2 regions of the Variovorax nivicola genome follow, and region 2 is predicted to be linked to the other one. Evidence: riboswitches for the same ligand, from Rfam matches in the RefSeq annotation. Region 2 holds a riboswitch; the other holds the start of a gene.
The links. A riboswitch is a leader RNA that binds a small molecule or an ion and turns the genes downstream of it on or off. The one in region 2 is predicted to bind S-adenosylhomocysteine.
Positions count from the first base shown of each region.

Region 1: it holds a riboswitch for S-adenosylhomocysteine, as region 2 does, so the genes downstream of both, ahcY (adenosylhomocysteinase) here and ahcY (adenosylhomocysteinase) in region 2, are expected to answer to the same signal.

Region 1 is NZ_JBPJZK010000002.1:5,950-21,944, forward strand. It holds gene ACSFBF_RS08565 (hypothetical protein) at 1-1,391, opposite strand, end outside; S-adenosyl-L-homocysteine riboswitch at 1,586-1,656, shown strand; gene ahcY (adenosylhomocysteinase) at 1,723-3,162, shown strand; gene ACSFBF_RS08575 (TlyA family RNA methyltransferase) at 3,173-3,955, shown strand; gene metF (methylenetetrahydrofolate reductase [NAD(P)H]) at 3,966-4,790, shown strand; gene ACSFBF_RS08585 (septal ring lytic transglycosylase RlpA family protein) at 4,853-5,470, shown strand; gene ACSFBF_RS08590 (23S rRNA (adenine(2030)-N(6))-methyltransferase RlmJ) at 5,489-6,439, opposite strand; gene rplM (50S ribosomal protein L13) at 6,636-7,067, shown strand; gene rpsI (30S ribosomal protein S9) at 7,080-7,472, shown strand; gene erpA (iron-sulfur cluster insertion protein ErpA) at 7,661-8,026, shown strand; gene mdtD (multidrug transporter subunit MdtD) at 8,107-9,534, shown strand; gene ACSFBF_RS08615 (anhydro-N-acetylmuramic acid kinase) at 9,544-10,668, opposite strand; gene ACSFBF_RS08620 (peptidoglycan DD-metalloendopeptidase family protein) at 10,708-12,054, opposite strand; gene tyrS (tyrosine--tRNA ligase) at 12,240-13,448, shown strand; gene ACSFBF_RS08630 (OmpA family protein) at 13,456-14,082, opposite strand; gene ACSFBF_RS08635 (FecR family protein) at 14,082-14,627, opposite strand; gene ACSFBF_RS08640 (cation diffusion facilitator family transporter) at 14,778-15,695, shown strand; gene dtd (D-aminoacyl-tRNA deacylase) at 15,692-15,995, shown strand, end outside.
Region 2 is NZ_JBPJZK010000001.1:1,760,439-1,776,433, forward strand. It holds gene ACSFBF_RS08390 (ABC transporter ATP-binding protein) at 1-36, opposite strand, end outside; gene ACSFBF_RS08395 (enoyl-CoA hydratase/isomerase family protein) at 46-861, opposite strand; gene ACSFBF_RS08400 (acetate--CoA ligase family protein) at 949-3,063, opposite strand; S-adenosyl-L-homocysteine riboswitch at 3,238-3,343, shown strand; gene ahcY (adenosylhomocysteinase) at 3,405-4,841, shown strand; gene ACSFBF_RS08410 (2-hydroxyacid dehydrogenase) at 4,893-5,786, opposite strand; gene ACSFBF_RS08415 (LysR family transcriptional regulator) at 5,887-6,864, opposite strand; gene ACSFBF_RS08420 (alpha-hydroxy acid oxidase) at 6,861-8,045, opposite strand; gene ACSFBF_RS08425 (ABC transporter substrate-binding protein) at 8,122-9,219, opposite strand; gene ACSFBF_RS08430 (adenosine deaminase) at 9,240-10,304, opposite strand; gene ACSFBF_RS08435 (LLM class flavin-dependent oxidoreductase) at 10,591-11,970, shown strand; gene ACSFBF_RS08440 (flavin reductase family protein) at 11,973-12,449, shown strand; gene ACSFBF_RS08445 (LysR family transcriptional regulator) at 12,505-13,431, shown strand; gene ACSFBF_RS08450 ((2Fe-2S)-binding protein) at 13,641-14,159, shown strand; gene ACSFBF_RS08455 (xanthine dehydrogenase family protein molybdopterin-binding subunit) at 14,156-15,995, shown strand, end outside.

The DNA.
Region 1 (15,995 bases), on a different contig from region 2:
TTCACCAGCGCACGCGATGCCACGAAAGGCCGCACGCCATAGCTCACCGGCGTGACCTGCGCGACCGCGAACGGGAACGATCCGACCACCGTGTCCGTCGCGAGGCGGAAGCGCGCCGTGTTCACCGGGCTCGTGATGCGGCTGCTGTCGAAGACGAAGCTGCCGGCCTCCGCCGTGTCTTCGGCGAAGCTGCCCGAGGCGACGGTGCCGGTCTCGTCGGTCATCTCGTAGCGCTTGCTGTCCAGGTTCAGCGCCAGCGTCTGCCGCGTGCCATTGGTGGCGTAGACCTTGTAGCGGCCGTTGCGCGCATCGGGCGCGGTGCCGGTGTCGATCAGGTTGATCTGGATGTAGCCCTGCGTGCTCGGGTTGCGCGAGCCGACCAGCACCGAAAGCGCGCCGCCCTGCATCGCGAAGTACTTGCTCGCGCCGCTCGGGTTGACGCCACGGATGCCCTGGGGCTGGTTCGTGTAGGCGGTGCTGTCCACCGGCATCGTCAGGCTGCCGTAGGTGCCGTCCGTGCTGGTGGCCGTGCGTACCGAGTTCGTGGTGTCGATCAGGTTGCTGCCCCAGCTGCCCGTGGTCGATGCGCCGACGCCGCGGGTGGCGGGCCAGCTCGACGACTCGGGCAGGCCGATGCGCAGGAACTGCACCGCCGGCGTGGTGCTGACGCCTCCGGCAAGGTAGACGTTCTGGCCGCCGATGCGCGCAACGCGGAAGTTGGCGACGTCAGCGGAGTTGGCCACGTTTGTGCCGACCCAGATGTCGTCGGTGCCGGCCGCGACCGCGTACGTGCGCTTCGACGAAGCGGGACAGAGGTCGATCTTGTAGACGATCGCGTCGTTGCAGATCTCCAGCACGGTGCCGCTGCCCGACAGGCGCATCGACAGGATCGTCGAGTCCTGCACGCTGCCGGGGCTGCGCGTGACGCTGAAGCGGTTGTAGGTGCCGTCCAGCAGCGCCGCGGTGGCCACGAAGTCGCGCGCGGCCACGAAGGGCTGCGCGGCATACGTGGCGGGGCTCGAGTACGCGGTCTGGAACGGGAAGGCACCGACGATGGCGTCCGTCGTCACCCGGAAGCGCGACGTATTGGCCGCGGTCGTGATGCGGCTGCTGGCAAAGACGTAGGTGCCGGGTTCGGTGAAGTCTTCGCTGAAAGTGCCGGACTCGGCCAGGCCAAGGTTGTCCGTCATCGTGTAGCTGCCGGCGTCGAAATCGACCGCCAGCTGCTGTTGCGTGCCATTGGCCGCGTAGACGCGATAGCTGCCGTTGCGCGCGTCCACGCCCAGTGTCTTGCCGGCCGCGACCTCCGGCTTGCTGCTGCCGCCCGACGACAGCGAAAGGCCGCCGGAGCCGCCGCCTCCTCCCCCGCAAGCCGCCAGCAAGGCGACCATGCACCAACTCGCGAGATTCCTCGTTATCCTCATTTTTGTGCCCTTTTGTTTTCAGATAGGCTCGACAACAGGCCGGTTGGCTGCTGAACCAAACCCGCAGAAATCGTAACCAGAGGTCAATGTCACGTTGAGGGTGACAAATGTCAGCCAAGCCCCGAGCATTGGCGCAGGCTGTCGCCCCGTCTACAATCCGCCGTTCCGAGGAGCGTTGCAGCGCCGTCAGGCGTGAGGCTCGGACCACACATCGCAACCACGCTCACCCGCTGTTCTTGCGGTGAGTCCGTTCCCCGTACGCAGCGGCATCTTTCAAACCAGTTTTGTTGGAGTTCCCATGAGCGCTGTTCTCAAGCCCACCCCCGTTTCGACCGCCGACCAGGCGATCGCCGACTTGTCCCTCGCCGCCTGGGGCCGCAAGGAAATCAAGATCGCGGAAACCGAGATGCCCGGCCTGATGGCCATCCGCGAAGAGTTCTCGAAGGGCCAGGCGCTAAAAGGCGCGCGCATCACCGGCTCGCTGCACATGACCATTCAAACGGCCGTGCTGATCGAGACGCTGCAAGCCCTGGGCGCGACCGTGCGCTGGGCCTCGTGCAACATCTTCTCGACGCAGGACCACGCCGCAGCCGCCATCGCCGCCGCCGGCACGCCGGTGTTTGCCATCAAGGGCGAGTCGCTGAAGGACTACTGGGACTACACCCACGCCATTTTCGACTTCGGCCCCAAGGACTCGAAGGGCGAAGGCCCGAACATGATCCTGGACGATGGCGGCGACGCCACGCTGCTGATGCACCTGGGCCAGCGCGCCGAAAAGGACCTGGGCGTGCTCGCCAATCCGGGCAGCGAGGAAGAGCGCATTCTCTTCGCCGCCATCAAGGCCAAGCTGGCCGTCGATTCGACCTGGTACACCCGCAAGTCGGCCGAGATCATCGGCGTGACGGAAGAAACGACCACCGGCGTGCATCGCCTGAACGAGATGAGCGCCAAGGGCACGCTGCTGTTCCGCGCCATCAACGTGAACGACTCGGTCACCAAGAGCAAGTTCGACAACCTGTACGGCTGCCGCGAATCGCTGGTAGACGGCATCAAGCGCGCCACCGACGTGATGATCGCCGGCAAGGTGGCCTGCGTGGCCGGCTACGGCGACGTGGGCAAGGGCTCGGCACAGGCACTGCGCGCACTGTCGGCGCAAGTGTGGGTGACCGAGATCGACCCGATCAACGCCCTGCAGGCCGCGATGGAAGGCTACAAGGTCGTGACGATGGAATATGCCGCCGACAAGGCCGACATCTTCGTGACGACCACCGGCAACAAGGACGTCATCACGCACGACACGATGGCCAAGATGAAGGACCAGGCCATCGTCTGCAACATCGGCCACTTCGACAACGAGATCGACGTTGCTTCGATCGAGAAGTACGAATGGGAAGAGATCAAGCCGCAGGTCGACCACATCACCTTCCCGGACGGCAAGAAGATCATCCTGCTGGCCAAGGGCCGCCTCGTGAACCTGGGCTGCGGCACGGGCCACCCGAGCTTCGTGATGTCGTCTTCGTTCGCGAACCAGACCATCGCCCAGATCGAGCTGTTCACCAAGCCCGACGCCTACCAAGCCGGCAAGGTCTACGTGCTGCCCAAGCACCTCGACGAGAAGGTCGCGCGCCTGCACCTGAAGAAGGTCGGCGCCATGCTCACCGAGCTGACCGACGCGCAGGCCGCCTACATCGGCGTGAGCAAGAACGGTCCGTACAAGCCGGACACGTACCGCTACTGATCGACAACGGATGCGCGCTGATCAACTGTTGGTGGAGCGCGGCCTGGCCGCGTCGCGTTCGCAGGCCGTGCGGCTCATTGCCGGCGGCTTGCGCTGGCGCGACGCGGGCACGAGCGACGCGTGGCGCTCAGTCGTCAAGAACAAAGACGACGTGCCCGAATCGGCCGAGCTCGATCTGGTCGATGCGGCCGAGGCGCGCTACGTGTCGCGCGGCGGACTGAAGCTCGAAGGCGCGCTGGCCGAGAGCGGCATCGATCCCTCCGGCAAGCTGTGCCTCGACGTGGGCCAGTCGACCGGCGGGTTTACCGATTGCCTGCTGCAGCGCGGTGCTGCGAAGGTGGTTGGCGTCGATGTCGGCCACGGGCAGTTGCATGCGCGGCTGCGCGAGGACGAACGCGTGGTCGCCATCGAGGGCGTCAATGCGCGTGCGCTGTCGCCCGATGATCTGGAAGAAGAAGGCGAGTCGCGCTTCGACCTGATCGTTGGCGACCTGTCGTTCATTTCGCTCACGCTGGTGCTGCCGGCGGTGGTCGAATTCCTGGCCGACGACGGGCGCCTGCTGATGCTGGTCAAGCCGCAGTTCGAACTGCAGCCGGGCCAGGTCGGCAAGGGCGGCATCGTGCGCGACGAGTCGATGTATGCGGTGGTCGAGAAGCGCCTGCACGACGCCTGCGAGGCGCTCGGCCTTCGGGTGCTGCAGTGGTTCGACAGCCCGATCGCCGGAGGCGACGGCAACCGCGAGTTTTTCATTCATGCCGTTCGTGCCGTCCAGGACGCGAACGACGGTTCCTAAGGAGACGCAGGTGCGCCTTCCGCTGAGTTTCGAATTCTTTCCGACCAAGACGCCTGAAGGCGCGGTCAAGCTGCGCGCTGTGCGCCAGCAGCTGTATGTGCGCAAGCCGCAGTTCTGCTCGGTCACGTATGGCGCGGGCGGCTCCACGCACCAGGGCACCTTCGGTGCGGTGCAGGAGATCCTGTCCGAAGGCGTGGACGCCGCGAGTCACTTCTCGTGCATCGGCGCCACGCGCGCCACGGTGCGCGAGCAGCTCGCCGAGCTGAAGGCCATGGGCGTCAAGCGCCTGGTGGCCCTGCGCGGCGACCTGCCGAGCGGCTACGGCATCGGTGGCGAGTTTCTGTATGCAAGCGACCTCGTCGCCTTCATCCGCGAAGAGACCGGCCGCGACTTTCACATCGAGGTGGCCTGCTACCCCGAGATCCATCCGCAGGCCCGTTCGCCCGAAGCTGATCTGCAGGCCTTTGCCGCGAAGGTGAAGGCGGGTGCCGACTCGGCGATCACGCAGTACTTCTTCAGCCCCGAGGCCTATTTTCGCTTCGTCGACGACGTGCGCAGGCTGGGGCTCGACACGCCGGTCGTGCCGGGCATCATGCCGATCACGAGCTCGACGCAGCTCATGCGCTTCTCTGACGCCTGCGGCGCCGAGATTCCGCGCTGGATCCGCCTGCGTCTGCAAAGCTTCGGCGACGACACGGCGTCGATCAAGGCCTTCGGCCTCGACGTGGTGACCGACCTGTGCGCGCGCCTGCGCGACGGTGGCGCCCCGGCGCTGCACTTCTACACGATGAACCAGTCGGCGGCCACGCTGGCTGTACTGGAGCGCCTCGATTGAGAGGGCGCGCAGGGCTTCGTGCAGTCCTGGTCGCCGCGACCTGCGTGCTCGTCGGTTGCGCCATGCCGCCGGCCACGGACGCCGAAGGCGGGGCGGCGAAGCTGCTGCCCTTGCCCCGCGCCATTGCGGTGCCGCCGGGCGCGGCGCCGCGTTCGAGCGTGCCGTCGGTGCGCTATGACCTCGCGGTGTCCGGCGCGGGCGAACAGACGCCGGACGACGGCGTGCCCGGCGACGACGGGCCGCGCGAAATCTTCGAGCGCGGCGGCGCCTCCTGGTACGGCATCCAGTTTCATCAGCGCAAGACCGCCAGCGGCGAGCGTTTCGACATGACCGCCCTGACGGCGGCCCACAAGACCCTGCCTTTCAACACGCGCGTGTGCGTGCGCAGCCTCGTCAACGGCAGCGAGGTGTTGGTGCGCATCAACGATCGCGGACCTTATGCGGCGGGCCGTGTGATCGACCTGAGCCGTGCGGCGGCCGACCGCATCGGCCTGACGGGCCTGGGCATCAAGCAGGTGGCGCTGTCGATCGTCGACCGTGAAGGGATGCGTTGCGGCGGTTTGCCGGTGGAGGCTGGCGATGCGTCGGCGCCAGTGGCGGCTGCGGCCGTGCAGCAGCGAGCCAAGTCGCCGGTGCTCGCGCGGCGCAAGGTGGTCGTGCCGCCCCGTCGCCGTAAATAAGAAACGAAAAGGCGGGGCTCAGCCGCCCGAATCGAGCGAGAAAGCGGCGTGCCGGTCTTGCGCCAGGCGCTCCACCAACTGCGGCAGCGCTTCCGCCAGCAGCGGCTTCAGCGTGTACGGCGGATTGATCAGGAACATGCCGCTGGCCGGCAGCCCCGGCCGGTGCGTTTCGCCCGATGCGTCTGTCGTGATCTTGCTGGACTTGACCGTCAGCGTGGCGTGCAGCCACGACTTGCCGGCCTTGGTCGCCATCGTCTTGAGTCGGCGCGGCAGGTCGTGCGCCTCGGGGCGCGGAATGATCGGATACCAGATCGCGTAGGTGCCGGTGGCAAAGCGCTTGAGCGCCTCGGCCGCGAAATCGAGCACGCGGCCGTAGTCGGTCTTCATCTCGTAGCTGGGGTCCATCAGCACCAGCGCGCGGCGCGACGGCGGCGGCAGGAACTTGGTGGCGCTGCCGAAGCCGTCTTCGCGCAGCACCGCGATCTGGCGGCCGGCTTCGAGCTGGGCAATGTTGGCGTCCAGCGTGCGGGCGTCGGTTGGGTGCAGTTCGAACAGCTTGAGCTTGTCGTGGTCGCGCAGCAGGTGCTGCACGATGAACGGCGAACCGGGGTAGACGCGGGCGCCGCCCTTGGGGTTGAAGTCGTGGATCACGCTCAGGTAGCGGACGATAGCGTCGGCCAGTGGGGCTTCGGCTTCGGGCGCTACCTTTTTGCTAGCAGACTTCGCTATGGGGGCGGGTGTTGTGGGCTCTTTCTTGTCTGAAAGAAGGCGCAGGATGCCGTCGGCCGCTTCGCCGCTGGTGCCGGCATAGTCGCCGTCGAGCCGATACAGGCCGGCGCCGGCATGGGTGTCGACGACCGTGAGGGCTGCCTCTTTTTCAAGCAGATGGTCGAGCGTGGCAATCAGCACCGTGTGCTTGAGCACGTCGGCGTGGTTGCCGGCATGGAAGGCGTGGCGGTAACTGAACATAGGGGGAGGATGGTAACGGTGTTGGGCCGCACATATGCGAATTTGCCAGCACAGGGCCATTCTTTATATAATCGCGGGCTTCGCAGCGTTTTTGTGGCCCCGCGGCGAAGACTACCTTCCCACCTAAGAGATTCCCGTCAGAGGAACGCCGACCGTGGAAAAGGGCCCGCCAAACCCTCTTTTCAAGAGAAAACTCATGACCAAAACGTTCAGCGCCAAGCCCGCTGACGTGACGCACGAGTGGTTTGTGATTGACGCGACCGACAAGGTCCTCGGACGAGTAGCCAGCGAAGTTGCTCTCCGTTTGCGCGGCAAACACAAGGCCATTTACACGCCTCACGTCGATACCGGTGACTTCATCGTCATCATCAACGCCGCGCAACTGCGCGTCACCGGCGCCAAGTCGATCGACAAGGTGTACTACCGTCACTCGGGCTACCCGGGCGGTATCACGGCGACGAACTTCCGCGACATGCAATCCAAGCACCCGGGCCGCGCCCTGGAAAAGGCTGTCAAGGGCATGCTGCCCAAGGGCCCGCTCGGTTACGCGATGATCAAGAAACTCAAGGTGTACGGTGGCGCTGAGCACCCGCATACCGCCCAACAGCCCAAAGTGCTGGAACTGTAAGGAGCCTTGAGAATGATTGGTGAATGGAACAATGGCACCGGCCGTCGCAAATCGAGCGTCGCCCGCGTGTTTCTGAAAAAAGGCACCGGCAAGATCACGGTCAACGGCAAGGACATCCAAGAGTTCTTCGGCCGCGAAACCTCGATCATGATTGCCAAGCAGCCCCTCGCGCTGACCAACAACCTCGAAGCTTTCGACGTGATGGTGAACGTGAACGGTGGCGGCGAATCGGGTCAAGCCGGCGCCACGCGCCACGGCATCACCCGTGCGCTGATCGACTACGACGCGTCGCTCAAGCCCGTCCTGAGCCAAGCCGGCTTCGTGACGCGCGATGCACGTGAAGTCGAACGTAAGAAGGTCGGTCTGCACTCCGCCCGTCGTCGCAAGCAGTTCAGCAAGCGCTGATCCACTGTTCGCTGCGAACAAGAGAAGCCGCCTTCGGGCGGCTTTTTCATTGGAAGCCCTCTTGGTGGAAGGGCCTCCAACCCCACTTGCATTGGGGTGCACGCCACACCCAGCCTGCCGAGAATGCGGCATTGCAGTAGCATTCGTTCCATTGGCCGCATGTCCGGCCCCCAAGGAGTTATCCCCCCATGAGCGCCGTTGCCGAAAACATCCAGACCCAGATGCCCGAGCCGATCGTCTTCACCGACAGCGCGGCCGCCAAGGTGGCCGACCTGATCGCCGAGGAAGGCAATCCCGACCTGAAGCTGCGCGTGTTCGTGCAGGGTGGCGGCTGCTCCGGCTTCCAGTACGGTTTCACCTTCGATGAAATCACCAACGAAGACGACACCACCATGACCAAGAACGGTGTGTCGCTGCTGATCGACGCCATGAGCTACCAGTACCTGGTCGGCGCCGAGATCGACTACAAGGAAGACCTGCAAGGCGCCCAGTTCGTGATCAAGAACCCGAACGCCACCAGTACCTGCGGCTGCGGATCGAGCTTCTCGGCCTGATGCCCGGATGCTGCTGACCCAGCTTCCCCAATAAGCCGCCTCCGGGCGGCTTTTTCGTTCCTGTTTCTCTTTCGCTGCCTATGAACTCCGAGGCTGAAGCCGTCGCCGTCAATCCCGTCCGCAAGAGCCTGCTGTGGCTCGTCGCCGTCGGCTTCTTCATGCAGACGCTCGATGCCACCATCATCAACACCGCGTTGCCGGCGATGGCCGCGAGCCTCGGCGAGAGCCCGCTGCGCATGCAGTCGGTGGTGGTGGCTTACGCGCTCACCATGGCGATGCTGATTCCCGCCTCGGGCTGGATTGCCGACCGCTTCGGCACGCGGCGCATCTTCTTCTCGGCCATCGTGCTGTTTGCCGCCGGATCGGTGCTGTGCGCGCTCTCGCACGGGCTGGGCCAGCTGGTGGCTGCGCGGGTGGTGCAGGGCCTGGGCGGTGCGCTGCTGCTGCCCGTGGGGCGCCTTGCGCTGCTGCGCACGGTGCCGCGTGGGGAGTTCCTGCAGGCGATGAGCTTTGTCGCCATTCCGGGCCTCATAGGGCCCTTGCTGGGCCCCACGCTGGGCGGCTGGCTGGTGCAGTACGCCTCGTGGCACTGGATCTTCCTGATCAACGTGCCCGTGGGGCTGCTGGGCTGCATCGCCACGCTCAAGTACATGCCCGACCTGCGCGGCGTGGTGCAGAAACGCTTCGACAGCGTGGGCTACGCGATGCTGGCCTTCGGCATGGTGGCGATTTCGCTCTCGCTCGACGGCGTGGGCCTGCGCCAGGGCGGCGTGATGGTCGTGCTGATCTTCGGCTTCGCGAGCATCGTCGCCTATTGGCTGCGCGCTTCGCGCACGCCCGAGCCTCTGTTCGCGCCGTCGCTGTTTCATGTGCCGACGCTCAGCATTGGCCTGATCGGCAATCTGTTCTCGCGGTTGGGCAGTAGTTGCATGCCTTTCCTGGTGCCGCTGCTGCTGCAGGTGTCCATGGGCTATACGCCGGTGCGTGCCGGGCTGATGATGCTGCCGATCGCGCTGGCCGGTATGGCCATGAAGCGCTTCGCCACGCCGCTGATCACGCGCCACGGCTACCGCAGGGTGCTGGTGGTCAACACCATGCTCGTGGGCTGCACCATGGCCAGCTTCGGGCTGACGGCGCCGGGCCAGCCGATGGCGCTGCATGTGCTGCAGCTGCTGGCTTTCGGCGCGGTCAATTCGCTGCAGTTCACCGCAATGAACACGATCACGCTGAAGGACCTGGACGGCAGCATGGCCAGCAGCGGCAACAGCCTGTTGTCGATGGTGCAGATGCTGGCAATGAGCCTGGGCGTGGCCGCTGCGGGTGCCGTGCTGGCGGGCTACAACGGCATCTTCGGCACCGAGACGCCTGCGCACACGCTGGATGCCTTTCAGGCCACTTTTGCGAGTATGGGGCTGATCACAGTGGCTTCAGCGATGATCTTCTGGCATCTGCCTTCAGAAGTGCGGGCGCCGCACCCCGCGCAGCCGGAGGTTTCCGGCCAGGGCTGATGGGGCCAATCAGGCGGGATAGATCGCGCCGAGCACCCGTGCCCCGCGCGCGCCAGTCACGCTGGCCAGATTGCCGGCCTCGCGTCGGACGGTGGCGCGGGCAAGCCATGCAAACGCCGCCGCCTCGACTTGCTGGGGCGGCAGGCCGTGATCGGTCGAAGCCGCCACGGTTATGCCGGGCAGCAGGGCGCGCAGGCGGTCGAGCAGGTGGTCGTTCAGGGCGCCGCCACCGCAGACGATCAGCAGTTTGCTATCTTTTCCATAGCTCTTCACGTCCGTCGCACAGACCTGCGCGGTCAATTCGGCCAGTGTCGCTTGCACATCGGCAGGTGCCATCGCCGTGGTGCCGAGCTGCGCTGCGAGCCAGGTCGCGTTGAACAGGTCGCGCCCGGTGCTCTTCGGCGGCGTCTTGGCGAAGTACGGGTCCGCCAGCAGTTGCGCGAGCAGGCCGGGCAGCACCTGCCCGCTGGCCGCCCATTGGCCGCCACGGTCGAAGGGTTGGCCCTGGTAGGTCTGGCACCAGTGATCCATCAGCGCATTGCCAGGGCCGCAGTCGAAGCCGAGCACGGTGGCGCCGCCAGTCGTATTCGTGGCCGGCAGTAGGCTCAGGTTGGAAATGCCGCCAATGTTCAGCACCGCGACCGTCTCGCCGGCCCGAGCGAACAGCGCGCGATGAAAGGCCGGCACCAGCGGCGCACCCTGGCCGCCGGCCGCAAGGTCGCGGCTGCGGAAATCGCCAACCACGTCGATGCCGGTCAGCTCAGCCAGCAGCGAGGGGTTGTTGACTTGCAGGGTGTAGCCGGTCTCGTCGAACTCGAGCGGCCGGTGGCGCACGGTCTGGCCGTGCGCGCCGATGGCGGTGACTGCCTTGGCATTGGTGCCGCTGTCCGCCAGCAACAGGGCGACGACACCGGCATACGCACGCGCCAGCCCGTTGCCGGCCAGTGCCGCACGATGCAGTTCGTTGTCGCCGGGAGTGTTCAGCGCGAGCAGTTCGCCGCGCAAAGCCACGGGAAACTGCGCCGTGGCGTAGGCCTGCACCGCGATGCGGCCACCGGAAAAGTCGGCGAGCACGCCGTCGACGCCATCGAGCGAGGTGCCCGACATCAGGCCGATGAAAAGTTCGGCGGCCATCTTTGGATCAAGGCTGGAGAAGCCGGCCGCGCGACGGAATCAGTCGGCGCTGGCTTGGATGACCGAGAAAGCAGCCGCCAGCTCGGTGCGCGCGCCCACGGCAACGCGTTCGAAGGCCGGGCGCATGGCGGCGGTGATCGGCGCGCCGCCCTCCTGTGCGATGGAGGCCGGGTCTTGATAGACGCCGCCCACGCGGAATTCGAAGTGCAGGTGCGGGCCGGTAGCCCAGCCGGTGGAGCCCACCGCGCCGACCGTCTGGCCCTGGCTCACTGCCTGGCCTGCCTTGACGTCGATACGGCTCAGGTGCGCGTACGCCGTTTGCTGGTTGTTGCGGTGATTGATGATGACGATGTTGCCGTAGCCGTTCTGCGTGCCCGCGAAATCGACCGTGCCGTCGCCGACCGAACGCACCGAGGTGCCCGTGGGCGCTGCGTAGTCGATGCCGTTGTGCTGGCGCCAGCTGTTCAGGATCGGGTGCATGCGCATCGCGAAACCGCTGGACACGCGCGAGAACTCGACCGGCGTCGCCAGGTAGGCCTTGCGCAGGCTGTCGCCGTTCGGGCGGTAGTAACTGCCCTTCTGGCCGGCGCCCGGGGGCTGGAACCAGACAGCCTGGTGAATCTTGCCGTTGTTCTCGAATTCGGCCGACAGCACACGGCCGCTGCGCAACGCCTGCCCGTCGGCTTCGAAGGTTTCGTACACCACAGCGAAGCGGTCGCCCTTGCGCAGCGCGCGCACGTCGACGTCGCCCGCGAAGATGTCGGCCAGCTGGCTCGCCACCGCGTCGGGAATGCGCGAGTCGTCGGTGGCGGCGAACAGCGAGGTGCGGATGGTGCCGCTTGCCAGGCGCGTGCCCGGCGTGAGCATGTCGCGCTCGGTCACGCCGGCAAAGCCGGTGGGCGTGCGTTCGATGACGAAGCGCTTGAAGCCGCCGTCGCCGTCGGGAATCCAGCGGGCGCTGAGCTTCTTGAGTTGGTTTTCTTGCGTGGCCTCGGCCGTCACGGTGCGGCCGGCGCGCGAGAACAGCGCATTGCGGGCTTCCACGCTGCCGCGCACGAAGGCGGTGGCGGCTGGGTCGGAGATGCCCAGGCGCTTCATAAGGGCCTCGGCCGTGTCGCTCGAACGGGTGACGTCGGTGCGGAACAGGGTGAAGCTGAAGTTTTCGAGCGATTCGCTCTGGTCGGCGAACGAGACGGGCGCCGTGGCTTCGAGGATCTGGTGGACCGGGAGGTCGGATGCGTCAGGACCGAGCGATGCCACCGCGAGGGTGCCGGCGCTCAGCAGCGCGGCAGCAATGACCGCGGTGATCTGCTTGGGGTACGTCCGGAATGTATAGGCCACGCGAGAAGCAAGTAGCTCCTCGGCGGCAAGAATGCCGTTGATCAAACTGTGAATTCCAGCTCAGGTTCTGCAAATCCGTGCTGCAAGGCCCAGTAACGTTCAGGGCGGCAGCAGACGGTGCGGAAAAAAGCGCCGCTTAGAATTCGGCGCTTGAAAAGTCGGGCTGAGTATAGCTTCGGCACCCCAAAAGTCAGCTAAAAAAGCCCGTAAAGGCCGAATCTGTTACATCCATGAGCCTCTCAAATAGTGTAGGACGCGCGCTAGAAATATCCCTCCGCGGCGCTGACGAGCTGCTGCCGCAGGACGAGTGGGTGCGCAAGCTCCAGCGCTCCGAAGCCACCGGGACCCCCCTGCGCATCAAATTCGGCCTTGACCCGACGGCGCCGGATATTCATCTGGGTCACACGGTGGTTTTCAACAAGATGCGCCAGTTGCAAGACCTGGGCCACACGGTGATCCCGCTGATCGGCGACTTCACCACCACCATTGGCGACCCTTCCGGGCGCAACAGCACCCGGCCGCCGCTGACCCGCGAGCAGATCGAGGCCAATGCGGCGACCTACTTCGACCAGTTGCGCCTGGTGCTGAACGTCGATATCGCCGAAGTCCGCTACAACTCCGAGTGGAGCGACCCTTTGGGCGCCCGCGGCATGATCCAGCTCGCCGCCAAGTACACGGTGGCCCGGATGATGGAGCGCGACGACTTCAACAAGCGGTTTAAGTCCGGCCAGTCGATCTCGGTGCACGAATTCCTCTACCCGCTGATGCAGGGTTACGACTCGGTCGCGCTCAAGAGCGACCTGGAGCTGGGCGGCACCGACCAGAAGTTCAACCTGCTCGTCGGTCGCCATCTCCAGCAGGAATACGGCCAGGAACCGCAGTGCATACTCACTATGCCGCTGCTGGAGGGGCTCGACGGCGTCGAAAAGATGTCGAAAAGCAAGAACAACTACATCGGCATCAGCGAAGACGCCAACACCATGTTCGCCAAGGTGCTGTCGATTTCCGATGACCTGATGTGGCGCTGGTACACGCTGCTGAGCTTCCAGTCGCTCGAGCAGATTGCGGCGCTGAAGGCCGAGATCGAGGGCGGTCGCAACCCGAAAGACGCCAAGGTCGCGCTGGCCAAGGAAATCACCACGCGCTTCCACAGCGCGGCGGCGGCGGATGCGGCCGAGCAGGACTTCATCAACCGCAGCAAGGGCGGGGTGCCGGACGAGATTCCGGAGGTGTCGCTGTCGGGTGCTCCGCTGGGCATCGCCCAGTTGCTCAAGCAGGCGAACCTCGCGTCTTCGGCCGGGGAGGGCAACCGCCTGATCGACGGTGGCGGCGTGCGGATCGATTCGGCCGTGGTCAGCGACAAGGCGCTGAAGCTGCCCGCAGGCAGCTACGTGGTGCAGGTCGGCAAGCGCAAATTCGCCCGCGTGACCCTGAGCTGAGGGTTTTTCAGCGAACCTCGATAGTGACGCGCCGGTTCCGCGGCTCGTCCACCTCGTCGGCAGTCGGAACGGCCAGGTCGCGCTCGCCGCGGCCCACGGCCTCGATGCGGTTGGCCGGGAACTGGCGCTCCACGAAAAGCTGAACCACTTCCTGTGCCCGGCGACGTGACAGCTGGTCGTTCTGTTCACCACTGCCCTTGGTGTCGGTGTGGCCCGTGACCACGATGTCGCCGCCGCTGCGCGCCAACGCCGCAGCCAGCGCCTCGGTCATGATCTGCTGCGAAGCCGGCGTCAACGTGGTGCCGCCGAGCTCGAAATACACCGTGTAGCGCTGCGGCGGAGGCGGGCGCATGTCGAACAGCGGCTTGTTCTCTGCCTGCACCTTGGCCGGATCGGCCTGGTCTACCACTGGTGCGCCCTTTGCACCCACTGCGGTCGTGGCGCGCTGGTAGGGAGTGGAAAGCACTTCTTCTCCGTCCTTGGCGCGCACCACCACTGCCGATGGCTTGCCGTCTGCCTGCGGCAGCAGCACCACCCGCGTGCCCGGCGTCGAGCATGCGGCCAGCAGCAAGGCGGCCAGCGTGGCCGGAAGAAGGAATGCGAGGCGGGACTGTTGGGGTTTGAGGGTCTTCATCATGGCTGGCCGTCGGCTTGCACGATGAAGTCGGTGCCGCGAATGCCGATGGTGGCCGTCTGCGTCTCGACACGCACCGCGTCGGGGTTGGTCTTGCCGATCAGGCCGGTGATCATGCGCATGGAGCCTCGCAGCAACGAGACCAGCATGCCGCCTTCGTGCGTCGTGCCGTCGAAGTGGAATTCCTTCAGGTCGAGCCGCGACGAAGGGCCGACCACCAGCGTCGTGTCGTCGCGCAGCACCACGGAGGCCGAGGAGTCGGGGCCGGTCACGATGCGGTCCACTGCGCCCAGCGCGTCGCCGGGGCTTGCGGCACGGGTGGTGCCGGCGCCGTTGAGCAGTTGCACGTTGCCGCGCACGAACTTCACGAAGCCCGCCTGGGGATCCGCCTTGGCGGCTGGCGCGGCGGTAGCAGCAGTGGGTGCGGACGCGGCTGCGGCAGGTGGCGCCGCCACGGGAGCGGCCGACGGCGTCTGGGCTTGTGCCAGCGCGGCCGAGGCCACAATGGCGAGGCCGCCCAAGGCGATCACGAGGTTTTTCATCATCTGGGCTCTCTGCGAAGGACTGTTTCGCGTTGGTCGCAAATTATTAATGCGAAGGCGTTACATGTAGACACGGAGCCGATAATTCAGGCAGTTCTTGCGGCCTTTTACCGCTTTTTGCGTTGCCTTCTGCCCAATTCCCATGGTTTTTGCATGACGTTGACCCCCAAGACGCTGCTGCGCGTGTCTGTTGCCGTGGCTTTGATCACGATCGTGCTCAAGGGCCTGGCCGGCTACATGACGAATTCGATGGGCCTGATCTCGGACGCCATGGAATCCTTCGTGAACTTGGCGAGCGCCATGTTCGCGCTGGCCATGGTGACCATCGCCGAGCGGCCGGCTGACGACGACCATCCCTACGGCCACCACAAGGCCGAGTACTTTTCCTCGGGCTTCGAAGGCATCCTGATCGTTGGCGCGGCCATTGCGATCCTCTGGGTGTCCATCCAGCGCCTGCTGTCGCCGCAACCGCTGGAGCAGCTGGGCTGGGGCCTGGCACTGTCGGTGCTCAGCTCGGGCTTCAACGCGGGGCTGGCTTTCGTGCTCTTCCGCGCGGCACGCACGCACCGTTCGATCGCGCTGGAGGCCGACGGCCGCCATCTGATGACCGACGTGTGGACTTCCGCCGCCGTGGTGATCGGCATCGTCGGCGTGCAGCTCAGCGGCTGGCTCTGGCTCGACCCGCTGCTGGCCATCGGCGTGGCGCTCAACATCGTGCGCGAGGGCGTCAAGCTGGTGTGGCGCTCGTCGCAGGGCCTGATGGACGAAGCCCTCGACCCCGAAACCCTCGCCACCGTGCGCGCCACCCTCGACGCCTTTGCCGCCCGCATGCCCGAAGGCACGCGACTGCGTTTCGACGACATGGTGACCCGCAGCGCCGGCCAGCGCCGCTTTGCCGACCTGCATATGCACGTGCCCGGCGACTGGACCCTGCAGCACGCCGCCAACATGCGCGACCAATTGGAGCAGGCCCTGATGGATGCCGTGCCTGGCCTGCGCGTGACGATCCAGCTCCTGCCCCTGACCATGGAAGCCCGCGCCACCCAGGCCGGTGAGCATCACGCCTTATGAAAGCTGTTCTCCAACGCGTGGCAAATGCGCGCGTCGACATTGCCGGCCGCACCGTCGGCGCCATCGACGCGGGCCTGCTCGTGCTGCTGTGCGCGGAGCGCGGTGACATCGATGCGCTCGCCGACCGCATGCTCGCCAAGATCCTCAAGCTGCGCATCTTCTCGGACGATGCCGGCAAGATGAACCGCAGCGTGCAGGACATCGGCGGTGGCCTGCTGGTGGTGAGCCAGTTCACGCTGGCGGCCGACGCGAGCGGCGGCAACCGCCCCAGCTTCACCCAGGCAGCGCCGCCCGACGAAG
Region 2 (15,995 bases):
CGCATACATCTTGTTCAGGCCTGAAACATGAATCATCGGGTCTCCTCAAACGGCGTTGGTGCGACCGTGGTCGCCGGATTGGGAAACGAGCCCAGGTGAAGCGAAGCGCTCATCTCGCCACTTGAACGCAGCCTTCATGCCATCGCGGCCCATGCGTTCGAAGAATTCCTTCGCTTCGTCCGACTCGGACATGAGAACCTGGGTGAAGATCTCCGCTCCGTATTCGATCGCTGGCTGGAACCCGCGCAGTTCATAGGAGCGATTGAGTCCGAGCTTGTTGAGCTCGACCGCCGGTGGAGGCAGCCTGGCGAGACGCAGAGCGGTGTTCATTGCCTCGGAGCGAAGCTGATCGGCGGGAACCACGCGATTCGCAATCCCCAGACGCACGGCGCCCTCGGCCGACACCCGATCACCGAAGAGCAGAAACTCCTTGGCGCTTTTCATTCCCATGATCCAAGGCGTGATGTTGAAGGGCGGCGCGGACTGGAACTGGATCTCCGGCTCGCCGAACACCGCCCCCTCCGACGCAAGCGTGTAGTCGCAGACCATGGACAGATCGCATCCCCCGCCAAGTGCAAAGCCATTCACGGCTGCGATCACCGGCAGGCGCGATTTCCAGATCCGCCACCAGGTGTCGTTCCCGAGCTTCACGTGGCCGCGCCAGTCCTGCACGCTCGTGAACGGCTTGGCGCGCGGCGCGAGATCGAAACCCGCGCAGAAAGCCCGCCCCTGCCCCGTGATGATCAACACGCGCACGCCGGTGTCGTTCTCGAGCACGTCCAGGGCGTGCTGCATGTCGAGCAGGATCTGATCGTTCAGCGCGTTCATCTTGTCCGGTCTTGCGAGCTCGAGCGTCGCCACCGTGTTCTCGATACTTAGTTCGATGCACTCATATTTCATTTTTTCTTGTCTCCTGGTTTTTCAATGCAGCTACCTTCGATGCGGCTATCACCGAGCCTTCGGGATCACCAACGCGTCCAGCACCACTGCACCCTGGCCTTGGGCAAGGACTGCAACGGGATTCAGATCGATGGCTTCGATTTCATTCGCGTAGACCACCGCGATGTCGGACAGCCGCTCAAGCGTCTTCGCCAGGGCGTCACGATCCGCCGCGACTCCGCCTCGATAGCCCCCCAACAACTTGCCCAGCCGCGTCTGATCGATCAGCGCGGCAGCGGTCTTCAAGTCCACCGGCGCGAGCTCGAACGTGGCGTCCTGCAGAATCTCGACGAGTACGCCGCCGGAACCGACCACCACACCGGGTGCAAAGGGCCGATGGGTCACGACGCCCAGGATGGCTTCGATACCACCGCGAACCATCTGCTGCACCAGCACCCCTGCGACGTGCGCCTCGGGCGCCTTGCGCCTGACGCTCTCGAGAATCCGGCTATAGGCCGCTCTCACGGCGGCTGCGTCCGGTAGATCGACGACGACGCCACCTACCTCGCTCTTGTGGGGCAGGTCCGCGGATTCGATCTTCATCACCACGGGATACCCGATGGCATCGGCGTGTGCAACGGCCTCTTCCTCGCTCGATGCCAAGCGCTCAGCGGTCACACGGATCCCGTGCTCCTCCAGGAACGACTTGCTCTCCCGTTCCGTCAGCGGCTCCGCGGATTCGAAGCGTCGGACCCATTTCTGTTGACGGTCGACACCCGGCGTCTTGGGAACGACCTCGGTGACCATGAACGCCGCATGGTCCACCAGATGCTTGATGGCACGCAGCGCATTGCGCATTCCGCACAGCGTGGGCACTTCGCTCAATGGAGCGAGCACGGCAGGATGGATTCTGGCGGACAGGTTGTTGAAGAACACGACGGGCTTGTGCGCCCGCGCGCTGCGTTCAGCCACGGTGATCGCGAGCTTCTCGTAGATCGCCGCCTGGTCCTCTCCCATGGACGCCGGGCAATCCTGCGACACGGCGACGATATGGATAGAAGGATCGTTCAACAGCGCATCCAGGCAATCCCCGTACATCCTGGTGTCGAACACCCCGACGCCCGTTGCGTCGAGCGGATTGCGCGGGGCGCCGAACACGGGGAGCACGGTCTTGAGGTGCGCCACGGTCGAGTCGCTCAACGCCGGCAGAACAAGCCCGCAGCGCTCGGCGATGTCGCAAGTCATCGAGAGTTCGCCGCCGCTCACGTTGAGGACACCCAGTCCCGCGCCCTTCGGCATCGAGCGGATCGTGGAAAACAGCGCGACAGTCTCGACCAGCTCGTCGTAGTCTTCGACCAGCGTGACGCCGTGGCGCCTGAAGAATGCCAGCAGCGCCGTGTCGGAGCTCGCGATCGCACCGGTGTGCGCGGCGCTCGCGGCAGCACCAGACACGGATCGGCCGACCTTCAACGCTACGATCGGCTTGCCTGCCTTTCGCATTTGTGCGGCGGCGCGTGCGAAGGCCGAAGGATCGCGCAACGTCTCCACGAAGAGCGCGGCGACCTTGGTGCGCGGGTCTTGCGCCACATAGTCGAGGTACTCGGGAATATCGGTCACCGCCCCGTTGCCCAACGAAACCAGATGGCTGAACTTGAAGCGGTTCAAGCTGCTCAGGGCGATGCATGCCGAACCCGAATGGGAGATCAGCGCGATGTCGCCGGCTTCCAGCCCCTCCGGCACGGCAGCGCTGTATAACGCCACCCCGTTCTCGACACTGAAAATTCCCAGGCAGTTGGGCCCGCAAAGATTGATTTCGTTGTCACGGCAGAACGTGCTGATCTCCGCCTGCAGGGCGGCTCCCTGCTCTCCGGTCTCGGCAAACCCGCTGGCGTACAACACCGCACTGCGCGCCCCGGCGGCATGCGCGTTCTTGAGGGCATCAAGGGCCTTGTCCGCGCCAAGTGCAATCACCACGCAATCCACCGATCCGGACAACAAGGTCAGATCGCGATGGCACGCCAAACCCAGCACTGACTCGGCGTTGGGATGAATGGGGTAGATGGCCCCGGCATACCCGACGCGCAGGAGATTTTTGATCACGGTATTGCCCATCGCCTCAGGTCGCGGCGACGCTCCCAACACCGCGATGGACTTGGGATTCATTAGCGTGGACAGGTAATGCAAAGAGGGGCTCCTACGGGGCTTGAGAGGCATCGATCGATCGCCGCGTGAGATGCGGCACCGATGTCGAGAACCGAGACTCTAGGGAGCGCACATGTGCGGGTCAATCACAGATTTTCGGCATCCACGTACTAATTTTTGACACACACCAAGAGCGGTCGAACACTAGAATTTTTGTTCACCGAGGAGCGCTGCAACGATCACGCCCGCCACTGCGCGAGTTCCGATCTGTCAGGCTCGGAAGACTGCCAAGAACCGGCATCCTTAACTGCGCTCACCGACGGAGTGCGGTGAGCCTCGGTGTTCATCTCGCTCTGACGACAACCCATCACAAGGAGCAAGAGATGAGCGAAAGATTGACATTGAGCCAAGCCGGCGATCACGTCGTGGCGGACATCGCGTTGGCCGATTGGGGTCACAAGGAACTGCGCATCGCGGAAACGGAGATGCCGGGACTAATGGCCATCAGAAGCGAGTTCCTCGAGCAGCAGCCGCTGAAGGGCGCACGCATCGCCGGGTCCCTGCACATGACCATCCAGACCGGCGTTCTCATCGAGACGCTGCAAGCGCTGGGCGCTACCGTGCGCTGGGCGTCGTGCAACATCTTCTCGACGCAGGACCACGCCGCGGCGGCCGTGGCTTCGAAGGGAACCCCTGTCTTCGCCTTCAAGGGCGAAACGATGGAGGAGTACTGGGACTACACCCACAGGATCTTCGAGTTCAGAGGGCCTCGAGGCGAGCCTGAAGAAGGTCCCAACCTGATCCTCGACGACGGTGGCGATGCCACCACGCTGATGCATCTTGGCAGCCGCGCCGAGAAGGATCGCAGCGTGATCTCTAAGCCCGCAAGTTCGGAAGAACACATCCTCTTCGCGGCCATCGAGAAGAGGCTGGCCGCGGACCCGACCTGGTACAGCCGTCGTCTGCGCCACATCATCGGCGTGACGGAAGAAACGACCACCGGTGTCTTCAGACTCAATGACATGAGCACCAAGGGCGAACTCGTCATCCGTGCCATTGCCGTGAATGACTCCGTGACCAAGAGCAAGTTCGACAACACCTACGGCTGCCGGGAATCGTTGGTCGACGCGATCAAGCGCGCGACCGATGTGATGATCGCGGGCAAGATCGCCGTGGTGGCCGGCTTTGGCGGCGTCGGCAAGGGCTCCGCGCAGGCGCTGCGCGCCCTCAGCGCCCAGGTCTGGGTGACGGAGATCGATCCTATCAACGCGCTGCAAGCGGCCATGGAGGGCTATCGCGTGGTGACCATGGACGAGGCAGCAAGCCAGGCGGACATCTTCGTCACCGCGACCGGCAACCGCGACGTCGTCACCTTCGAGCACATGAAACGCATGAAGGACCAAGCGATCGTCTGCAACATCGGACACTTCGACAACGAGATCGACGTGGCGTCGCTCGAGGCTTGCCAATGGGACGAGATCAAGCCGCAGGTGGATCATGTGATCTTCCCCGACGGAAAGCGGATCATCCTGCTTGCCAAGGGCCGCCTGGTGAATCTGGGCTGTGCGACCGGCCACCCCAGCTTCGTCATGTCCGCCAGCCTCGCGAACCAGACCCTGGGACAGATCGAGCTTTTCACCAAGCAGGACGCCTATGAGAAGGGCAAGGTGTATGTGCTGTCCAAGCTCCTCGATGAGAAGGTTGCGAAGCTGCATCTCGCAAAGCTCGGTGCGCAGTTGACGGAGCTCTCCGACGCGCAGGCCGCCTATATTGGTGTGAGCAAGACCGGCCCATTCAAGCCCGAGGCCTACCGCTACTAGTGCGCACGCCGCGCATCAACCCAGCCTTGTTGATGCGCGGTAGACAGCTCGCTAATACCCGCGGTCGCGGTCAACGGCGAAGGCAGGCACCTCACCTCGGCGAAGACTGTCCAGATTGAGCAGTGTCTGCCGGGCTATCTCACTGGCGCTTGCGCGTGTGGCCATATGAGGCGTCACCAGGACCTGCTCGTGGTTCCAGAATGGATGCGCGCGCGGCAACGGTTCTTCCAAAAAAACATCCAACGTGGCGCCTGCGATATGGCCGGACTCCAGCGCGGCGACAAGGTCGGCGTCCACTAGGTGCGCCCCGCGTCCGACATTGACGACGTGAGCCCCCTTGGGCAGCTTTGCGAACAACGAGGCGCTGAGGAAGCCGCGCGTTTGCTCCGTCAGCGGCAGCAAACACACCAGGGTGTCACATGCACCAAGAAATTCGCACAGTTGCGCCGATCCGTGGAAATGAGCCATCCATCGTGGCACATCGTTCTTCGCACTGGCGCCCCAGCCACGCACGCTGTATCCCATTGCGTTCAATGCCATTGCGCATGCGCTTCCCAACTGTCCCATCCCGGCGATCCCGACTGCATGTCCGTCCACAGCGTAGACCCCGGATTTCAACCAATGGCGATCCGCGCGCGCCTGCAACACCGCATCCATCCGGCGTTGGCGATGGACCACTGCCCAGCAAACGTATGAAACCATGCTGTTGGTCGCACCAGCATCGACGATGCGGCAGACCGTGACGCCTCGAGGCAGTTCGGGGTCGCTCTGCAGATGGTCGATGCCCGCGCCCAGCGACTGGATGAGCGACAGACGCGGAAGGGACGCGCACACGCCAGGAGGCGGCGACCAGCACGCCACGGCTTCGATCTCTTCGAGCTTGCCAAGTCTGGGCCATTCCCGGATATCGATGTCAGGGCGCAGCGAACGGAAAGCATCGATCAACGACGAGTTGTCACCTCTCCGCAGAATTGCGAGAACGGGCGTTGCGGAGTTGCAAGTCGACGGCATCGGAATGCTGGAAGTTGCGACGGTTCGCAACGTGTCAGTGATCGGCGGCAACGGAACGCACCGCCATGCGCAGGTGCTCCACGAAGATGCTTGCCGCCGCGGGCAGATCACGATCGACATGGATGCTGACGTTTAGCGGCCAGCGATCCAGCCCCTTCCCCCGCAGCGGCACGTAGGTCATCCCCTCAGGGGCCTCGTGATCGCCGAAGTACCTGTCCACGACGGCAATCGTCAACCCCGCGCGCGCTGATGCGCGCATCAGCTCGAATGAATTGGTGACCAACAGTCCACGCGGTCGGATTCTGGCCTTTGCGAACATTCGAACGTAGCTCTCTCGAATGGTCAGGGATGCATCCGGCAATGCGATGTCCTCGCCGGCGCACTCCGAGATATCGACGAATTCCCGTTGCGCAAACGGGTGGCCGCGCGCAACCAGCAGGCAAGGTGTTGTCATTGCCTGTTCGACCACCGAAACATTGAAAGCATCCGGCGTGATGTACGACAGAGACACGTCGATGTCGTGATTGGCAATCATCTCAGTCAGCTTGCTGCCACCCGCGACGATGACTTCGAACATGATGCCCGGATACGCGGTGTGGAAGCGATGCAGGAACTGAGGGACGAACTCTCGCGTGAAGGATTCGGAAATGCCGAATCGAACCTTGCCGGTCCGAATGGTCTTGAGTGACTGGATATCGTCACGAACGGCGTCCAGGCCAGCTTCGATGCTCCTTGCATAGTTCAGCACCACCTGCCCTTCGGCCGTAAGCTTGAGGCCTTTGCGTCCCCGGTGTCGCTCAAGCAATTGGGCATCCAGTTCCTCCTCCAGCAATTGGATCAGCCGGGAAATTGCGGAGGCGGCCACATGCAGTTCCTCCGCGGCGCGGCGTATCGAGCCCGACTTGGCGACAGCCACAAAGTACTTGAGCGCATTGCTGCTGACCGGACGCAGCTCTGCTTTTCGTCGGCCCTGCGGCTCGACTGATTCGAGCGGTTTCGCGCCTGTGCTCATGAGCGTGCCGCGTCCAACGCCTCCATGGAGGGCGACATCAAGAAAGATGCGTCGAGTTCGCGCACATCGCGGGCGCCGATCTGCTTGAGCACGCGCAGGAGTTCATCCGCCAGGATATCGATGGCCTTCATGGCTCCCTGCTGCGCACCCGCGACCGTCCCGTAGAGCGTCGGCCTGCCCACGAAGACGAAATCCGCGCCGAGGCACAGAGCAGTCGCTATGTCCGCACCCCGGCGTACGCCGCCATCCAGCATCAAGGGAAACGTGCGCCCGACAACCTCGCGCACGACACGCAATGCCGCCAGCGAACTTCCAGCACGATCGAGTTGCCGTCCTCCATGGTTGGATATGACGATTCCGTCAACGCCGTGCGCGATGGCCTTTTGCGCATCTTCAGGGTGCATGACGCCTTTGAGGATGAGCTTGCCCTTCCACCGCCGCCGGAATGCCTCGAGATCATTCCATGTGACCTGGGCCGGCGACTGCGTTCGCAGGAACGTCGCGATCTGCATGGCACTGGCGTGAGCCCCGGCATAGGGGCGCCAGCCCTCGAACGAGGGCAGTCCCCCGCTTCGCAAGAAGCGCAGCAGCCATCCGGGATGCAGCAGCGCCTCCATGGTCGCGCGCGCATTGCCTTTCCACGGCAAGCCGAAGCCATTGCGAAGGTCGCGTTCACGTTTCGAACTCGCGGGAATATCGACCGTGACCACCAGGTGCTCGATACCCGAGCCTGCCGCACGGTCGATGACATCCAACGCAATGGCCTTGTCCTTCGACGGATACAGCTGGTACCACGTGTGCCCCGGTCCGTTGCGATGCACTTCCTCGAGCGAGGAATTGCCGACGCCGGACAGGATGAATGGAATCCCCCGCCGCGTGGCTGCGCGGACCAGCATGAGATCGGCGTCCGGTCGCAGCAATCCAGCAAATCCCGTCGGGGCGATTCCAAAGGGCTGGTCGAAGGAGCGCCCAAGGAGCGTGACCCCGCTTTGGACACTGCCGACGTCCCGAAGGTAGCGCGGCAAGAACGCATGCTGCGCAAAGGCCGATGTGTTGCGGGCCAGCCCGCACTCGTCTTCCGCACCGCCCTCGAGGTAATCGAACAGGATGCGGGGAAGCGTGCGCCGGGCAAGGCGCCGGAGGTCCGCGATCGACAAGGCTGACTCCAGGTCGCTGTTCATCAGTGCGGTCTCGTGGATCCAGGCGCCAATTGAGGGATCCACGGCACAGCGCCCTTCGTGAAGTCACTCGGCCCATTCACCAGTTCGCGCACTTTTCGGCGGCCTGCCGGATCGCCGATGCGTCGAACTGATTGGCTCTCCGATAGAGATCGGCGTCCGCAATCATCAGTGCGCTTGCCGGTACCGCGCGGCTGATCTGGCCTGACTTGAGCATGTATTGCTCCAACCGGGACACAGCGGCAGTGTCCACGTTGCCCCAGTACTTCCCGCCACCGACCTTGTACCCGTCTCGAAAGGAATCGAGTTGGGCCTTGAGCAGGTTGGTATCCCACTGGGCCAGCACGGAAGGGTCGGCTTGCCCCGTTGACTTTGTGTTCGGCCAGGTCTTCCACTGGATTCGGCGGACACAGTCGGGATTGGCGAACGCAAACTCCGAAGCCTTCGCCATGCCACGCACAATGGCCTCCACCATCTTGGGGTCCGATTCGATCGTCTTCGACATGGCCGCAATACTGAAGTCGGGCAACGTACGCCAATCTTCGCCGCGCAGATACCGCATCTTCAGGCCCGCATTCTCGAAGCCCGCCATGGCCGAAGCCCAGAACATCAGGCCCTGCACTCGCCCGCTTTTGAGCGCATCGATGGCTGGCGCGCCCGCTCCAGTGGCGATGAACTGGACGTCCTTGTCCGGGTCGATGCCCTTCTCCTTGAGATAGGCACGCAAGATGGCGACCCCGCCGGATCCCAGGCCGAACACCCCGATGGTCTTGCCCTTGAAATCGGTGATCGAACGCAGGGGCGAGTCCTGGAGTACGCCGATGCTCCAATCAATCACACCGTTGTTCACGACAAGCTTGACCGGTTGGCTGTTGAGCGACTGCGCCTGCACAGCGATGCTCGCATTGATCTGTGCGAAATCTGCCTGGCCTGCAATCAGCAGCGCGATGGTCTGTGCCGGCGGCGCCAGCGGCGTGATCTCGACGTCGTAGCCCTCGTCGCTCCAATAGCCGAGCGCGAGAGGAAGGTTCAGCGTTGGATACGAGATGTTGAGAACCTGCGTCCCCACCACGATCCGCACCTTCTTCTTTGGTGTCTGCGCCCCCGCCTGCGTGGCCGAGAGAATCGCGACGGCTCCCATCAAGAAGCCGATCCATCTGACTGCGTTTTTGAGCATTTGCTTCACCTTTGAGGAAATTAGATCAACCAGAACTTGTCGAGGCCGGCAATCAGTTCCGCCTTGCGTTCCGCTGAGGCAAAGGAGCCTTGAAAACCATTTCGCAGCAACGAATAGACATCGCCATCCGACAGCTGAAGCGCGGATGCCACGCCCATGAGGTTGTCGTTCATGTAGCCGTTGAAGTAAGGCGGGTCGTCGGTGTTCACGCTCACCCTGCAACCCGCATCGAGAAGGGCCTTCAGGTTGTGCTGCGCCAGGGAGGGGAAGACGTTCAGGCAGATATTGGAGAGCGGGCACACGGTCATCGGAATCTGGTCGGTTGCCAGGCGCTCAATTAGTCGTGGATCCTCCTGCGCGGTCACGCCGTGGTCGATGCGGTCCGCGCCCAAGATGTCCAAAGCTTCCCAGATGTAGCTGGGCGGTCCTTCTTCGCCAGCGTGGATGGTGATCGGCCATCCCATGTCCTTGGCCTGGCGGAAGGCCCGCTCGAACTTTGAAGGCGGATTGCCCTTTTCCACCCCGCCAAGACCCACCGCGACAAACGACTCCCTGAACGGGCGGGCCGCCTCCAACGCTTCAAAGGCCTGCGCTTCGGTGCGATGGCGCTGCAAGCCAAAGATGAGCTTTGCCTCGATGCCAAAGTCAGCTCGCGCCGCTTTTATGGCCGCCTCGACGCCGGCCAGCACCACTTCCAGCCCGATGCCGCGCTCGAGGTGGCTCTGTGGAGACATGTAGAACTCCACGTAGACCACCCTGTCCGCGGCCGAGCGCTCGAGTTGCGCATAGGTGATGTCGTAAAAGTCCCGCTGGGTGATCAGAACGCTCAATGCAGAGTAGTAGAGCTTCAGGAATCCCGAAAGGTCGCTGAACTTGTAGGCAGCGCGCACCTCCTCTGCCGTGGTGTACGGGACCTTCACCTGGTTTCGCGTGCTCAGCGCCAGCAGGGTCTCCGGGCCGATGGTGCCTTCGAGATGGACATGAAGCTCGGCCTTGGGTGCTTCCGCGATCTTTGCCAGCGATGGATTGCCACGCATCGACGATCTCGTCTGCGCCGTCTCACCGGCCTGTTGGAGTGGGTTCATTTCACGATCCTAGGGATTGTCAAAGGCGCCCGGGTTAGCATTTTTCGGCGACCGCGTTCGCAAAAGTCGCACACCTGCGACGACCGCAACGATCGCATTGCTCGAACGGTCTGCAGCGGCCGACGCCGGGAACGGGCCGCCCCATATGCGTTGCCAATTCAGGCACGGTGCGTCATGTTTTCTCTGCTTGTCGCTGAAAAACGGAACCGCATACTGATCACACCTGCCCTCCTGCAAGACGGACATCGAGTCCGCCGCAATCCGGGCGCGTAAAGGAATGATCTCAATGCGCAACTTCAAAGCTGAAAAACTCAAGCTCGGCGGTTTGTTCCATCCGACAGGCAACCACGTCGCTTCATGGCTGCATCCGAACTCCCAGCTGGATGCAGGCTCCAACTTCCGGCACTACGTCGAGCTCGCCCAGCTTGCAGAGCAGGGCAAGTTCGATCTGATGTTTCTGGCCGACGCTGCCGCCGTGCGCGGCGGCGATCTCGAGGCGCTCAGTCGCTGGCCCCAGTACATGGCCTACTTCGAGCCGACCACGCTCTTATCGGCGCTGGCTGCGGTGACAAGCCGGATCGGACTGGTAGCGACGGCGACCACCACCTACAACGAGCCGTACAACATCGCCAGACGATTCGCATCGCTCGACCACATCAGCGCGGGCCGCGCGGGTTGGAACGTGGTGACCTCCTCGAACCTGGACGAGAGCAAGAACTTCGGGCGCGATGAGCACCTGGAACATGGCGATCGGTATGCGCGTGCCAAGGAGTTCGCCGCCGTGGTGCGCGGCCTTTGGGACAGCTGGGAAGATGACGCCTTCGTGCGGGATCGGGAACAGCAGCGCTACTTCGATCCAGCCAAACTGCACACGCTGAACCACAAGGGTGAGAATTTCTCTGTCAAAGGCCCGCTGAACATTTCACGCCCTCCTCAGGGCCATCCGGTCATCGCGCAGGCGGGCTCGTCAGAGCCGGGAAAGGAACTGGCAGCGGAGACCGCGGACATCGTGTTCACCGCCCAGGGCGACCTGGAAGGGGCAAAGAAGTTCTACAACGATCTCAAGGGCCGCATGGCCAGATACGGACGCGAACAACGGTCCTTGAAGATCATGCCCGGCCTGAATCCGATTGTCGGTAGCACGGAGGCCGAGGCCAAAGAGAAGCATGCCTACCTGCAGTCGTTGATCCATCCGTCGGTTGGCCTTGAACTACTGTCGAACGCCATCGGGGGCGTCGACCTGAAAGGTATCGACATCGACCAACCGCTGCCCCTCGATCTTCTGGAGCGCGATACCAACACCAGCAAGAGCACGCTCGAAGGCGTGATGAAGATGGCACAGCGCGAGAACCTGACCGTGCGTCAACTCTACGAGCGCTTCGCGGGCGCCCGAGGCCAGCGCACCTTGGTTGGAACGCCCGAGCAGATCGCCCGAGACATGACCCAGTGGTTCGAGGCCGGAGCCGTCGATGGTTTCCTCATTCAGCCGGCAGAGTTGCCGAACGGCTTGAAGGACTTTGTCTACGACGTTGTGCCGGTTCTTCAGCACATGGGGGTCTTTCGAACCGAGTACGAGGGATCGACCCTGCGGGAAAACCTCGACTTGGCACGCCCTGTCAATCAGTTCGCCGCGACCGCATCTGCGAACGTCGATCAGCGAGGATGAGCATGACCAACACCGAAGCATTCAAGACTGCCATGCGGCGAATGGCCGGTGCGGTATGCATCGTGGCCACAGAAGTCGATGGCAAGCGAGCGGGCATGGCTGCCACCTCTGTCGTGTCCCTCTCGGCCGATCCGCCGTCACTCCTGGTCTGCGTCAACAAATCGGCGTCCGTGCATCCGTTGCTCCACGCCTGCGGCAGGTTCTCCGTGAGCGTCCTGTCGCGAGAGCAGCAGGACCTCTGTGCGGACTTCGGCGGCAAGTACGACCAGGAGGAGCGGTTCAACCGCAGTCGATGGCTTTCGGGGCCCTTTCAGCTGCCTCACTCACCCGGCGCGCAGGCCACCTTCTTCTGCAAGATCGCGACCTCCAGCTCGTTTGCGACGCACACCGTTTTCATCGCCGAGGTCTTCGAAAGCCACTTCGTGGAGCAGGTCGACCCACTCGTCTACCTGAACGGCCAATGCCGCGCATTGGCATAGGTTGACGCTGCCAAGCATGGGGCAATAGCATCCCTGATCACAACTCGGCTTCCCCATGAAGATGCTCTTGTCTCCCTTGATGCGGTACATCTGCCAGGTCGCGGAGGACGGGTCCATTCGCAAGGCGTCCGAGTACCTCCATATCTCGCCGTCGGCCATCAACCGCCAGATCATCAACTTCGAAGAGCTCATCGGTGCGCCGATCTTCGAGCGGCTGCCTCGTGGCATGAAGCTGACGGACGCCGGCCGCGTGATCTACGACATCATCAAGGATTTCGAGAAGGTCTCCGCTGCTGCGGTATCGGAAGTGAGTGCCATCAAGGGCAAGCAGAGGGGCCATGTTTCGATCGGCACCATCCAGACGCTGGCCGGCGATTTTTTCCCCAACTTCTTGACGCACTCTCGCCAGGACAACCCCGACATTTCCTTCTCGATCTTCAGCGGCAATACGGAAGAGATCGTGCGCAAGGTCGTGGGCAACGAGCTGGATATCGGGATATGTTGGGAGCCTCCCGAGCAAGTCCCCGTCGAGAAGCTGAAGGTCTATTCGATGGACATAGGCGTTGCGATGCATCCGTCACATCCGCTCGCACAGGAACCGGACCTGTCCCTGCAGCAGTGCCGCGACTTTCCGATCATCTTTCCCGCAGGCGGAATGGAGATCAGGAAGCTGCTGGACCGGATCAACGTCGGCCGACAAACAAGCATCTCACCGGCCATCACGACCAACGCCATGTCGCTGATCCGATCGCTTGCGCTGTCGGGTACGGGGATTTCCGTGACGACGCTCCTGTCGGTGGCAAGCGAAGTCGCGAATGGAAAACTTGTCTTCAAGAACCTTCGCGACGTGGGCAGCCAGCACCTTCGGCTGGCCATCTTTCATCGCCAGACAGCGTCATTGCCCGCAGCCGCACGGATGGTGTGCGATTCGATCCTTCTCGCGCTGGACGAATATCTGGCGACGGACCGGCCGATTTCCTGAACTGCCAAGCAATCCCGCCGGCCAGGCTTCATTCGTGGCCGCCGGCGCTCGTCGACATCCATGCGACGTCGACCGCGCCAACCCAATCGGGAACGTTGTCACTCGGGTCGAGATGCGGCAAGGCATTCGGGTTTACGCGCGCATCTATTTGATTAATCAAGTATAAATTCACAAATTACTTGATAATTCAATCAAAACAAGACATCCCCATGCCGCAAAACTTTCTTCTCGACGTCAATGGTGCTTCGCACTCCGTTCGATGCGAACCTGACGCGCCGCTGCTTTACATCCTGCGCAACGACCTCGGGCTCAACAGCCCGAAATTCGGCTGCGGAGCCGCTCAGTGCGGCAGCTGCGCCGTGCTGCTCGACGGACAGGAGTTGCGCTCGTGCGTGATGCCCGTGTCGGCCATCGGCAAGGGCCGGCTCACGACCCTCGAAGGGCTCGTCGGAGACGCTGTCAAGGCGGGGCCAAATTCGCCGGTGTCGCTGCATCCGCTGCAGCAGGCCTTCCTCGACGAACAGGCCGCGCAGTGCGGCTACTGCACGAGCGGCATGATCGTCGCGGCCAAGGCGCTGCTCGACCGCACGCCGCAGCCGGGCGAAGCGGAGATCCGCAGCGCGCTCGACGGCCACATCTGTCGCTGCGGCACGCAGAACCGCATCGTCAAGGCGGTGCTGCGCGCGGCGCGCGGCAACGCCCTCGTTCACGCCGGGAGCGCGCAATGAGCGGCACCGCGATGCTCACGCGCCGCGCGGCGGGGCGACTGCTCGGAGGCATCGTCATCGCGTTCTCGATGCGCGAGCCTTTCGCGCAGGCGCAGGTGGTCACCGCTCTGCCCGGCAGCCTCAAGGCCAATCCGCGGCTCGAATCCTGGCTGCGCATCCAGCCCGATGGCACGGTGACGGTGTTCAGCGGCAAGGCCGAGCTCGGGCAGGGCATCCTGACCGCGCTGTCGCAGATCGTGGCCGAGGAGCTCGATGTGGCGCCCGGACGCATCAGCATCAGTGGTGCCAGCACCATCGACAGCCCCGACGAGCGCTACACCTACGGCAGTCAATCAATCGAACTCAGCGGCGACGCACTGCGACGCGCCGGTGCCGAGGCTCGCGGCGTGCTGCTGGCCGCTGCGTCGCAGGCGCTGGGCGAACCGGTCGGGGCGCTCGGCGTTCGCGACGGCACCATCACCGGCGCGAAGGGCTCGCAGATCACCTACTGGCAGATTGCCAGTCGCGGACCCGATGCGCTGCGGCGCACGCTGGCCGGCACGACGCGCCCTAAAGACCCCGATGCCTACACCCTGGTCGGCAAGCCCATGCCGCGCATCGACCTACCGGGCAAGCTTTCGGGTGCTGCGGCCTTCGTGCAGGACCTGCGCCTGCCTGGCATGGCCTTCGGCCGCGTGGTGCTACCGCCGCGCTCGGGCCTGATGCTCGAGGCTTTCGACGAGGCCGCCGCGCGCCGCCTGCCCGGCGTGCTCGTGGTGGTGCGCCACGGCAACTTCCTGGGGGTGGTGGCCGAGCGCGAGGAACAGGCGGTGCGCGCCCGTGCCGCGCTGCACGCCTCCGCGCGTTGGGGTGGCACCTTGCCGGCGTTGCCCGACTCCGCCGCCCTCCCCGACGCCTTGCGTGCCCTGCGGCGTGAGGACAGCGTGATCGGCAGCGCCGGCCAGGATCGCCCCGCCCCCGAAGGCCGGCACTTGAGCGCGTCGTACAGCCGGCCCTACATCTCGCACGGCAGCGTGGGCCCGTCGTGCGCCGTGGCCGTGCTGGAGGGCGAGCACATGCGGGTCTGGTCGCACACCCAGGGCGCCTTTCCGCTGCGCAGCGACCTCGCGACCGTGCTGCAGATGCCCGAGGCGCAGGTCGATGTGATCCACATGCCCGGCTCGGGCTGCTACGGCCACAACGGCGCCGACGACGTGGCGCTCGACGCTGCGCTGCTGGCGCGGGCCATCAAGGGCCGTCCGGTCAAGCTGCAATGGATGCGCGACGACGAGTTCGCCTCGGCGCCGTTCGGTCCCGCGATGGCCATCAGCCTGAGCGCTACGCTGGGCGCAGACAACCGCATCGCCGACTGGAACTATGAGGTGTGGAGCAACTCGCACGCCATGCGTCCGGGTCAGCCGGGCGGCATCAACCTGCTGTCGGCTTGGCACATGTCGTCCGCGTACGGGCCGTCGCAGCCACTGCGCATTCCACAGCCCTTCGGAGACGGCGACCGCAACGCGTTGCCCGAGTACGACCTTCCGCGCCGCCGCATCGTCAATCACCTGCTGCTCGATGCGCCGCTGCGCAACAGCTCGGTGCGCACGCTGGGCGCGCACGGCAACGTGTATGCGATCGAGTCGTTCATGGACGAACTGGCCGCGCTGGCCGGTGCCGACGCGGCACAGTTTCGCCTCGATCACCTACGCGATCCGCGAGCGCGCCATGTGATCGAGGAGGCAGTACGACGGGCCGGCTGGTCGAGCGCTGCCAACCGGACGGGTGACGACGGCAGCGGCGTGCTGCGCGGACGCGGCTTTGCCTATTCGCGCTACAAGAACATGCAGACCTATGCCG